DNA from 2 places in the Pseudoalteromonas sp. SG45-5 genome. Region 1 is predicted to be linked to the other one. Evidence: predicted binding sites of a transcription regulator. Region 1 holds the regulator's gene; the other holds the start of a gene.
What was found. The regulator FliA, encoded in region 1, starts transcription of late flagellar genes. The targets are predictions, from matches to a motif close to CTAAAGNTNNNNNNNNNNNNGCCGATA.
Positions count from the first base shown of each region.

Region 1 (5,285 bases):
TACGGTAGTTTCAGCTGCGGGCGCGACTGCCTTCTTCGGAGCTGCGGCTGGGCTTGGGACTGCAGGACTTGGTGCTTTTGCTTCAGGCTTATTAGCGGGCTTACTAACAGGGGCAGGCTCAACTTTCTTTGCCTGAACAGCCGGTTTTGGAGGTGCAGGTTTTGCAGCAACGGGCTGATTACTTTCTACAGATTTAGGTGCGCTGCCTTTGCCATGTAATTCATCTAATAGAGATTCAAATTCTGCGTCGCTAATATCATCATCAGAAGAGCCTGAGTTATTGGCGACTGGCGCTGTTTCTTGCGGTGTATGCGAAGCAACTGGTTCATTTTTTTGTACATCAACAGTGCCAAAACTACCAACACCATGTAGCTCATCTAATAAATTATCAAACTCGTCGTCAGTGATGTCACTACTAGAAGTAGTACTTACAGGTTTCTTAGTCTCAGAGCTTTGGTTATTACCATGCAGTTCATCAAGTAAGTTTTCGAATTCATCTTCTGTAATTTCATCAATTTGTGACTCAGCAGCTGGCGAAGCCGAACTACTAAATAATTCATCGAATGCAAATGGGTCGTCGTCAGGGCTTTGTGAGCTGATAGTGTTATTGTCACCGTTTTCTGTGGCAACGACATCAGCCTGTTCAGGTTCGCCTGCTGTAATTTCAGAAGAAGCTCCAGATAACTCATCTTCCGTTGGAGGTAACCCTAATTTATGTAGGACTTCAAGTAATTGAGGATCTGCAGGCTCAGGCTTATCACGGTTTTGAATTGTCGCAAACATTTCATTAATGGTGTCTAATGCTTGTAAGATAACATCCATTAATTCAGAGTTTACAGTTCGAACGCCCTGTCTGAGCAAATCAAATACATTTTCTGCACCATGACAAGCATCAACAAGCTCTGTCATAGCTAAAAATCCGGCACCGCCTTTTACTGTATGAAAGCCTCGAAATATAGCATTTAATAGTTCGGTATCTTCTGGATTATTTTCCAGTTCAACTAACTGTTCGGATAGAAGTTCAAGAATTTCTCCTGCTTCTACAAGAAAGTCTTGTAAAATATCTTCATCGACTTCAAACATGCAGTTACTCTCCTCTTAGAAGCCCAAACTTGATAAAAGATCATCGACTTCATCTTGATCAGACACAACATCATTACGCGATTCTTTATCAATAATAGGGCCCTCGGGACCTGCTAATGTTTGTACGGCAATCGGTTCTTCTGTTTTTTGTTGTTCTACTATATTAACTGTACCCACATCCTGCGCAGAAAACGCAGTGAGTAGATGAAGTAAGCTTTCTTCTACTTCTCTTACAAGCTCAATTACTCGACGAATAACTTGACCAGTCAAATCTTGATAATCTTGCGCCATTAAAACATTTGTCATTAAATTTTGTAATTCATCTGTTTTATTGTGTGAGTTACTCATAAACTTATCTATGCTGTGGCACAGAGTTTTAAACTCACCAAGCTCTATATCCCGACTCATTAACCGATCCCATGTCGGTTTAATGGCTGCTATCTCACCCGCTAACTCCTGAGTTATAGGGAGACTTGCCTCAACCGCATCCATGGTTTTATTTGCAGCATTCTCTGTCAACTCCATGACATAACTAAGTCGTTTTTTAGCATCAGGAATTGCATCGTTTGTTAAGTTTGTTAAACGCGAATCTAGTTCAAAGCCTTTTAGAGCTTCATGTAACTGACGCGTTAACTTGCCAACTTCAGCAAATATCTCTGACTGCTCTTTAGACGCTGTATCTAAAATTAATTGATCAGCTTTATCTTGCTCGTCGTTTTCTAAAAAAACAACGAGTTGACGCGCTTGTTCTAAAGTTATTCGAGGCGCAGCAGGTGCTGACATAAGCCTCTCCCTATAATTAACCTAAGCGTTCAAACACTTTTTCTAATTTGGTCTTCAATGTGCCAGCTGTAAATGGTTTTACAATATAGCCATTAACACCAGCTTGAGCAGCAGCTATTATCTGTTCTTTTTTAGCTTCAGCCGTTACCATTAAAACAGGGAGATGTTTTAACTTGTCATCCGCCCTAATTGCCCTTAAAAGGTCAATACCCTGCATACCTGGCATGTTCCAATCCGTCACGACAAAATCAAAAGACTGATTTTGTAGCATTGGTAAAGCAGTCGAACCATCATCTGCTTCTTGAACATTCGTAAAGCCTAAATCACGCAATAAATTCTTAATAATACGTCTCATTGTTGAAAAATCGTCAACAACAAGAATTTTCATGTTTTTATCCAAAACATCCTCCAGTGAGGTCTTAACCTTTATTTACTTACTACTAGTTTATCCAGTCATTGATTTTTGCTTTTAGCTTAATCATCGCCTGACCATGTATCTGACTCACACGCGACTCACTAACATCGAGTATATGCCCAATCTCTTTTAAATTCATTTCATCGTTATAGTACAAAGATAACACCATAGCATCTCGCTCTGGTAATGATTTTATTGCACTTAATAAAGACTCATTAAATCGTTCATTTTTAACATTATTAAAAGGTTTGTCTAGTGTTAAATCTTGACCCGCTGGAGTTATGACATCTTCATCAATTCCAAGGTCTTCTATACCCAACACTTTACTTGCATTTACATCGTTTAAAATATGATGGTACTCATTTAACGAAATATCAAGTTTTTCAGCAACTTCTATATCTGTAGGTTCACGATTTAAGTTTTTTTCTAATTCGTTTATCGTTTCAGCAACAAGACGACTTTTGCGATGCACAGAACGCGGAGCCCAGTCACCACGGCGCATTTCATCTAGCATAGCGCCACGGATGCGAATACCTGCAAACGTTTCAAAGCTTGCGCCTTTAGTTGCATCAAAGTTTTTTGACGCTTCAATCAGTCCTATCATACCCGATTGAATTAAATCATCGAGTTGTACACTTGGAGGTAGACGAGCAATTAAGTGACATGCCACTTTTTTAACCAGTGACGCATGTTTCTCAACAATCACATTTAAATTTTGTGTTGATTGATATCCCATAGCTCTATTTACCAATGTTGTCATAATTAGCCGTTAACCAGCTTCTCAATGAAAAACTCTAAATGCCCTGACGGTTGATTCGGTATTGGCCATTTGACCGCTTTTGTTGCCAGAGCTCGAAAAGCCACTGAAGCTGGAGAGCTTGGAAACAACTCCACAATAACTTTCTGCCGACGTGTCGCTTTACGCATATTTTCATCGTAAGGTATCGTTGCAGCTAGCTCCATAGAAATATCTAGGAAACGATCTGTTACTTTAGATAACTTTGCAAACAATTCTTGGCCTTCGCGAAGGCTGCGAACCATATTTGCAACAATTTTAAATTTATACACACCGTGCTCACGGCTTAATACTTTAATAAGTGCATACGCATCTGTTATTGATGTTGGTTCGTCACACACGACGACCATTACATCTTGTGCTGCACGAGAAAAGCTCAGCACCATATCGGAAATGCCGGCGGCGGTGTCTACTATCAATATATCAAATTCGGTATTTAATTCGCTAAAGGCACGAATAAGACCCGCGTGTTCAGAAGGTGATAATTCAACCATGTTTTGCGAACCCGACGTTGCAGGGACAATTTTAATCCCAGCAGGACCTTCAACTAAAATCTCATCCAGTTCGCATTCACCAGATAATACATGCGATAAATTGCGCTCAACACGAAGCCCAAGCATCACATCACAATTTGCTAAACCTAAGTCGGCATCAAGAACTAAAACTCGCTTACCTTGTTGACCTAATGCAATTGCAGTATTTAGTGAAACATTTGTTTTACCTACTCCACCTTTACCACCGGTCACAGCGATAACTTTTACGCCGTTATTATTGTTTTGACTCATTTTTCGCAGGCCGCTTGCTTGATCTAATACTGTGTTAATCATACATCCCTACTGTGTTCGACGCCACTGATTGATGTCGTGAATGTTGTGATTTTATTCTTTTTAAATATAATTGCTCAGCTTTTTTTACTAGTTTTTCTGAATTCGCAACGCGAATGTCCTCTGGTACTCGCTGACCATTAGTAAGATAACCTATTGGAAGACGATTTTGAATCGCAATACTAATAATCTCACCTAAACTTAACGATTCATCTAATTTAGTAAAAATACAACCACTTAACTGTACTTTTTTGAAATGTCTTACCGTTTCTTGTAATACATTAATTTGTGCTGTGGCACTTAATACTAAATAATTACGAATATCGACACGTTGATTACGCATTAACGTATTTAATTGCTCGGTTAAACGCAAATCACGCTGGCTCATTCCTGCGGTGTCAATTAATACTAGACGTTTATTTCGTAAATGATATAAAACTTCAGCCAATTCATTAGCATCTTTAACTTGCTTTACGCTACACCCTATAATTCGGCCATATGTTGCTAGTTGCTCGTATGCACCAATTCTGTAGGTGTCCGTAGTGATTAACGCAACTTTATCAGCGCCATACTTTTGCGCACCAAGTGCAGCAAGTTTTGCGACAGTTGTTGTTTTACCCACTCCCGTTGGGCCGACTAATGCGTAAACTCCACCTTGACGCAGTATTTCGTTGTTCGTGGTTTGCATTTGATCTTCAACCATCGCTAATAAAGCTTTCCAACCTTGCTGGCGAGAAACATCATCAGGTACAAAACACGCCATTTGCTCAGCAACATCTTTGCCTATTCCCATGCCAATTAAACGATCAATCATGCATGCACGCGTTGGATCACGTCGCGCCATATCTTGTTGCATTAAACCTGAGACTTGGTGCTCTAATAGCTGACGAATTGCATTCATTTCTTCACGCATAGATGTCATCTCTAAGCTTTCATTATTTTTAGCTTGCTGACGAGGTGCTATCGGGCTTTCAAGGTCATCAAAATCACTTTCTAAATCATCAAAACCTAAGCTATCAGCTTGTGTTTGAGGGCGTATCGGCGCTGTATTTTCATGTGAAAACATATTTTTAGGACGTTGTTTAGCTACAGGTTCTTGATAATTTTCGGTAGTATCAATTCCCGATTGTGAAAACATTGAAGCTAGCTCAGGTGAACGAGGTCGAGGTGATTGGCGTTCCAATAATGCTTCTAAACTATCTGCAACTTTAGCCTGTGGTGAAGGCTGTGCACGCTGTGGTTCCGGTTTTATAAAATTGTGCGTATTTTGCGATTGCGCTAAATGATTAGAGCGCTCTGTTGCTGTATTTTGAGACTGAGCAACTGGTTTTGGGGCCGTTTTTTCATAATCAACAGCTGCCACAATTTCGACACCGTTAGCTAG
Region 1 is NZ_JACJEM010000003.1:59,275-64,559, forward strand. It holds gene H5119_RS01355 (chemotaxis protein CheA) at 1-1,083, opposite strand, end outside; gene H5119_RS01360 (protein phosphatase CheZ) at 1,099-1,866, opposite strand; gene cheY (chemotaxis response regulator CheY) at 1,883-2,266, opposite strand; gene H5119_RS01370 (RNA polymerase sigma factor FliA) at 2,307-3,017, opposite strand; gene H5119_RS01375 (MinD/ParA family protein) at 3,044-3,904, opposite strand; gene flhF (flagellar biosynthesis protein FlhF) at 3,897-5,285, opposite strand, start outside.

Region 2 (5,285 bases), on a different contig from region 1:
TTGGAAGATTTAAAACTGAAGTTTTATTTAACTCTCTGAGTCGTTGCTGCCTTGCTATGCTTCGGCGTTTCCCGTCTCAGTGGGGTCGCATTATAGGGAGATCCGAAAACAGATCAACCCTTTTTTAAGATCTTTTTACTGTTCGAACAAAAATAGAACAAAACACCATAAAACCATACAAAAACACAGCTAAGGTGATGCTTTTTTACACTGTTTTTTATTATTTAACACAAATACCATTGCTATGTTTGATTAAGACGTTAAGATAGCAAGTTCACAATGTTAAATTAATGTTTATTTCCTGTTTATTGGTAGATCTAAAATGAAATTACCCGATCAAAAGTCTTTTATATTTTCTGTTATCCTTGCCGTAGTTGGTTTTGTTGTCGTTAAATTTGTTTTTGGCAGCTTAGCCTTAGACCCTGCACTATTATTTGGTGCTGGTTTATTAATAGGTGGAATTGTTATCGCAGCAATGTCATCTGAAGGCGCTGAAGAAGTTGAAGTGAAAACTAAGACTCTTTATGTTGGTAACCTCCCTTATCGCGCAAACGAAGGTGTTGTTCGTGCATTATTTGAAGAACAAGGCAAAGTATTTAATGTCCGCTTATTAAAGGACAAAAATACTGGCAAACGTCGTGGCTTTGGTTTTGTTGAAATGGCGCAAGCTGATGCTGACAATGCTATAACCAAGTTAAATGATAGTGAGTTCCAACAACGTACTTTAAAAGTTCGTGAAGCAAAGCAAAAACAAGATGAGGATGCTAATTCTATACGTCCTGAACTTGATCAATCAGCGTAACCAGCTTTACTACTAGCTTAGTACTAAAAATATCAGCCGTTGCATAATATTGCAGCGGCTTTTTTGTATCCGAAGCTTTTTTATTCAACCCACAGTAACTACTAAGTAAATCACTAACACGATTGGCTATTGCAGCACCAGAATCAAGCAACTGTACTTTTGAATTAAAATACGCGTTTATTGGTTTAGCTAAAATAGGAAAATGTGTACACCCTAGCACCAACACATCAACTTCTTTATTGATCTCTAAACTATCCAGCTCTTTATAAAGCTCACCTGTATCTAGTTGTTGAGTAAAAAAGTACTGCTCTGCCAGCGACACCAACCTAACACTACTATATAAGTTAACCGTTATATGCCTGGCATGTTCTTGAATGAGTTTAGCCGTATATGAACTTGATACAGTTGTAGGCGTGGCAAGAAGCCCGATATGTTTTGATTGACTTAATTGAGCCGCCGGCTTTATTGCAGGTACAACGCCTACAATTGGAATATCAGTAATTTGACGTACCGCACTCAACGCTGACGTGGATGCGGTATTGCAGGCTATAACAATTAAATCGACGTCGAGGTCTTCTTGTTTGATGAAATGTACAAGGGCGCATAAACGATTGATGATAGTTTGTTGTGATTGAGCACCATATGGCAGTAAAGCATTATCCATAAAATAACTGTATTGAGCATGAGGTATGCTCTGCTGAATATGCTCAAGTACGGTAGTGCCACCAATACCTGAATCAAAAACCATAATGTGCACTGACAAACCACTGTTCCTACTGTAAATTAAGAATAGCAGTTTGACATGTCACTTTTGTAAAGGAAAGCAGTTTAACTTTGCGGTGATTCTAGATTAGCCAGCTCATCTGCCGCAGTATTTAGTTGATCCAGATTTTCAAACATTGCTTTGGTATAATCAACTAATTTATCAATCTCGCTTTGATCTTGATTTAACCATTCCATAATACCCGATAATTGGCTTTGCAGACCCAGATCGGCTGCTTTTGTATAAACTTCTTTTAAATCGTCATTAAAAGGGGCTATTTTTTCCGAAACCGCCTTCTCTGGTATTGGTCTGTATTCTTCGTAGCTTTTTATCGTTGCAACCGTTTTGGTTTGTCTTAAATCCATTGAGAAAGCGACTAACTGTTCGTTACCTAAGCTCAATGCTTGCGCTTCTTCAAATGCTTTGTCTAAATCGCCACTAAAAAAAGTTTTACTCACTCCTTGTATGTCTTCCATTAGTTCATTAATCGCTTTTTGTTCATCTTCATTTAAATCACCATTAACCGACATAGAAAATGATAACTCTCGAGACTGCGATGATTCACTTATATACCCTTCACTATTTCCCTGCTTTTGATAACTGCTCGCTGACTGTGACTCAAAAGAGTCAGAGAAGCTAATACTAACTTCATCACCTTCTGCGGTAGTAAATTTGTATTCAGCGTTATTGCTTAAACTAGCGTATTGCGCCTGACTAATACTCACACTCGCCGGTTGTGGGTTAAACAAATCATCTTCAAGCTTATTAAGGCCATTAAAGATACCTTCTTTGGACTTATTAATGCCTTCTTCAATATCGGTATTAAATACACCGGTACCTTTTAATTCATCAATTGCATCATCAATCCCCATTTGCACACCTTTGCGGGCTTCACCAAGTATGCCTTTGAGCTTGTCATCATCAGCGCCATTAGCCTTCGCATTTTTGAGTGTACCTGTTACAAAATCGAGTACATTTTTAACTACCTCGCCAAAATCAAATAATGACTTATCTGCTTTTTTCTCAGCAACAGGTAAGCCAAGTTGCTCAGCCATCTTATCGCCCAACACTTTTGCCGCAAGTTCTTTCCCGCTTTGTTGATAACTATCTTGAGGAGACTTAATTGTTGGCTGTGGTATCGTTACTTTATTATTAAATTTATTGATATTGTTATTTGGCATAAAGCCAAAATTATTGATTTTCATAATTCGTCTCCTAAGCGTGAGTAATTTATTATCGGCTATAACGTATAAAACTAAAGGGGAACGCACAAAAAAACAGCATTAATTCTAGTCAAAACTAGACAAATACGCCTCGCCCCCTACAATAGCGCCGATAAACAGATCTCAGAGATAAGGTAGTAACGTTAATGGCAGTTATTAAAATCGATACCACACAATACGATGCACAATTAAGCGAGAAAGAGCAGCGAATACGTGCACAGTTCCAACGTTTTGGTGTAGAACAATTAGAAGTATTTAGTTCAGAGCCAACTAACTACCGTCAACGTGCTGAATTTAGAGTATGGCATGATGGCGACGATCTGTTTCATATAATGTTTGATCAACAAACAAAAGACAAAATCCGTGTTGATACGTTTGATCCAGCAGCACCTTTAGTAGGTGAAATAATGCAGGTGATGATTGAAAACCTTAAGCCTTGCGAAATATTACGTCGTAAGTTATTTCAAATAGATTACCTATCAACGCTAAGTGGTGAAATTTTAGTAAGTTTGCTTTATCACAAGCCACTAGATGATGAATGGTTAAATGAAATTAAAGCGCTTAAAGAAAAACTGAGCAGTAAATACAAAATTGACTTCATTGGCCGTGCTCGCAAACAAAAAGAAGTGCTGGGTGATGACTTTGTAACTGAACGCTTAACAGTTAATGGTCGCGAGCTTATTTACCAACAAGTAGAAAACAGTTTCACTCAGCCTAATGCTAAAGTAAATATTAGTATGCTGGAGTGGGCACAAAATTTATGTAAACCACTTAAAAATGATTTATTAGAGCTTTACTGTGGCAACGGTAACTTTTCAATTGCGTTAGCTGGTTCGTTTAATAAAGTGTTGGCAACGGAGATATCAAAATCATCTGTACACTCTGCTCAATACAATATTGCTAAAAACAACGTAGAGAACTTAGATATTATTCGTATGTCGAGCGAAGAGTTTACTCAAGCAATGAATGGCGAGCGTACTTTCTCTCGTTTAGACGGTATTGACCTTAAAAGCTATGACTGCCAAACCATATTAGTTGATCCGCCGCGTGCGGGCATGGATGAATTAACCTGTGATTTAGTGGCTAACTACGAAAGCATAATTTATATATCGTGTAATCCTGAAACCCTTGAACGTGACCTTGAGCACTTAACACGTACGCATAACGTTAAACGCTTTGCTATATTTGATCAGTTCCCTTACACGCACCACATTGAGTCGGGTGTTTTTTTACAAAGAAAGTAATTGCTGCATTATTAAAGTGCCAGTACTTTAATTAGTGCTGGCATTTGATCCTCGCTAAAAACCTTAATACCATTTTTTATTAATAATGCTGCAGTTAAACCCAGTCCTTCGATTTTTACTCCGCGATGCTTTCCATCATATATTGTATTTCGTCCGCAAGAAGGGCTCGATTCTTTAAGTAGAGCAAAACGAACTTGATTCTTTTTACACAGTTCTAACGCTATATTAGCCCCAGTTTGAAACTGTTCTGTTACATCTTCTCCTAAATTAGTAACTACTCTCCCCTGAATTATTTCAGCAGGAGATCTAGGTATAGGAAGTCCACCAGCGACCTCAGGACAAAACACTATTAATCTATTTTGTTTTTGCCACAAATTAAGCTGTGGATGCAAAATTGCGTGTCCCCTACCATCGTAGCGAACAGGCTGTCCTAGCAAGCAACTCGATACTAATATTTTTTCCATCACTATATCCTTATAAAGCAAAAAAGCTCCATTAAGGAGCTTTTTTTGATTTAGCTAAACTTATTTATTTGCTAAATAGTTAATCAGTTTACTGATATCTTCTGGCTTAGTTATACCCGACTCTTTACCGAGGTTTAACTTATATTTACCATTGACAATAAAAGTAGGTACACCACGAAGTGCGCCTTTTTCTTTAAAGTAGTCTTGATCGCGTTTCATTTTAGAGCTTAGTGTACGTACCGAAAAACTTTTAAACAACTTGTCAAACTTATCGCCATCAACGCCTTGCGCTACAAAGATATCTTTTACATCTGCAAGCTCATTAAACTTAGCGCGCTTGGTATGAATGTGATTAAAAATAGCAGAGATAATTTTATCTTTTTGCGGAAGTACTTCTGCTGTTGCAAGCGCTTGGCTCATCATTTGTTGATTTTCTGGATCGCGAACCCCCACAAAATCTACATGACTCTTTTTAAACTTAACGTTTTTATCAAGTGACGGTTTAAATTCTGAAATGAGTCCTTCCATGTTATTACATGCCGGACAGTAGAATGAAAAGAACTCTTTAATTTCTGGCTTTTTAGTTGCGCGCTCAGATACAACATCGTAATGCACGCCTTCTTCATAAGTTGCTGCAAAACTTGTCCCTGCCATAGGCAGTAATAGTGCAAGCAAGCCTGCTTTAACTAATTTGATCATTATTTTTATTCTCCAAAAATTTATAATGCTAGTAAAAATTTAACTAACTCATCAAGCTCTGTTTGGCTTTTAATAGTATTTATATTTATC
Region 2 is NZ_JACJEM010000059.1:22,338-27,622, reverse strand. It holds gene H5119_RS16905 (RNA-binding protein) at 323-802, shown strand; gene murI (glutamate racemase) at 771-1,565, opposite strand; gene H5119_RS16895 (DUF5610 domain-containing protein) at 1,631-2,770, opposite strand; gene trmA (tRNA (uridine(54)-C5)-methyltransferase TrmA) at 2,935-4,032, shown strand; gene H5119_RS16885 (DUF523 domain-containing protein) at 4,044-4,496, opposite strand; gene H5119_RS16880 (thiol:disulfide interchange protein DsbA/DsbL) at 4,557-5,195, opposite strand; gene H5119_RS16875 (thiol:disulfide interchange protein DsbA/DsbL) at 5,216-5,285, opposite strand, start outside.
Region 2: H5119_RS16895 (DUF5610 domain-containing protein) is a predicted target of FliA. The motif match lies at 2,800-2,826, and genes of this name have one in related genera.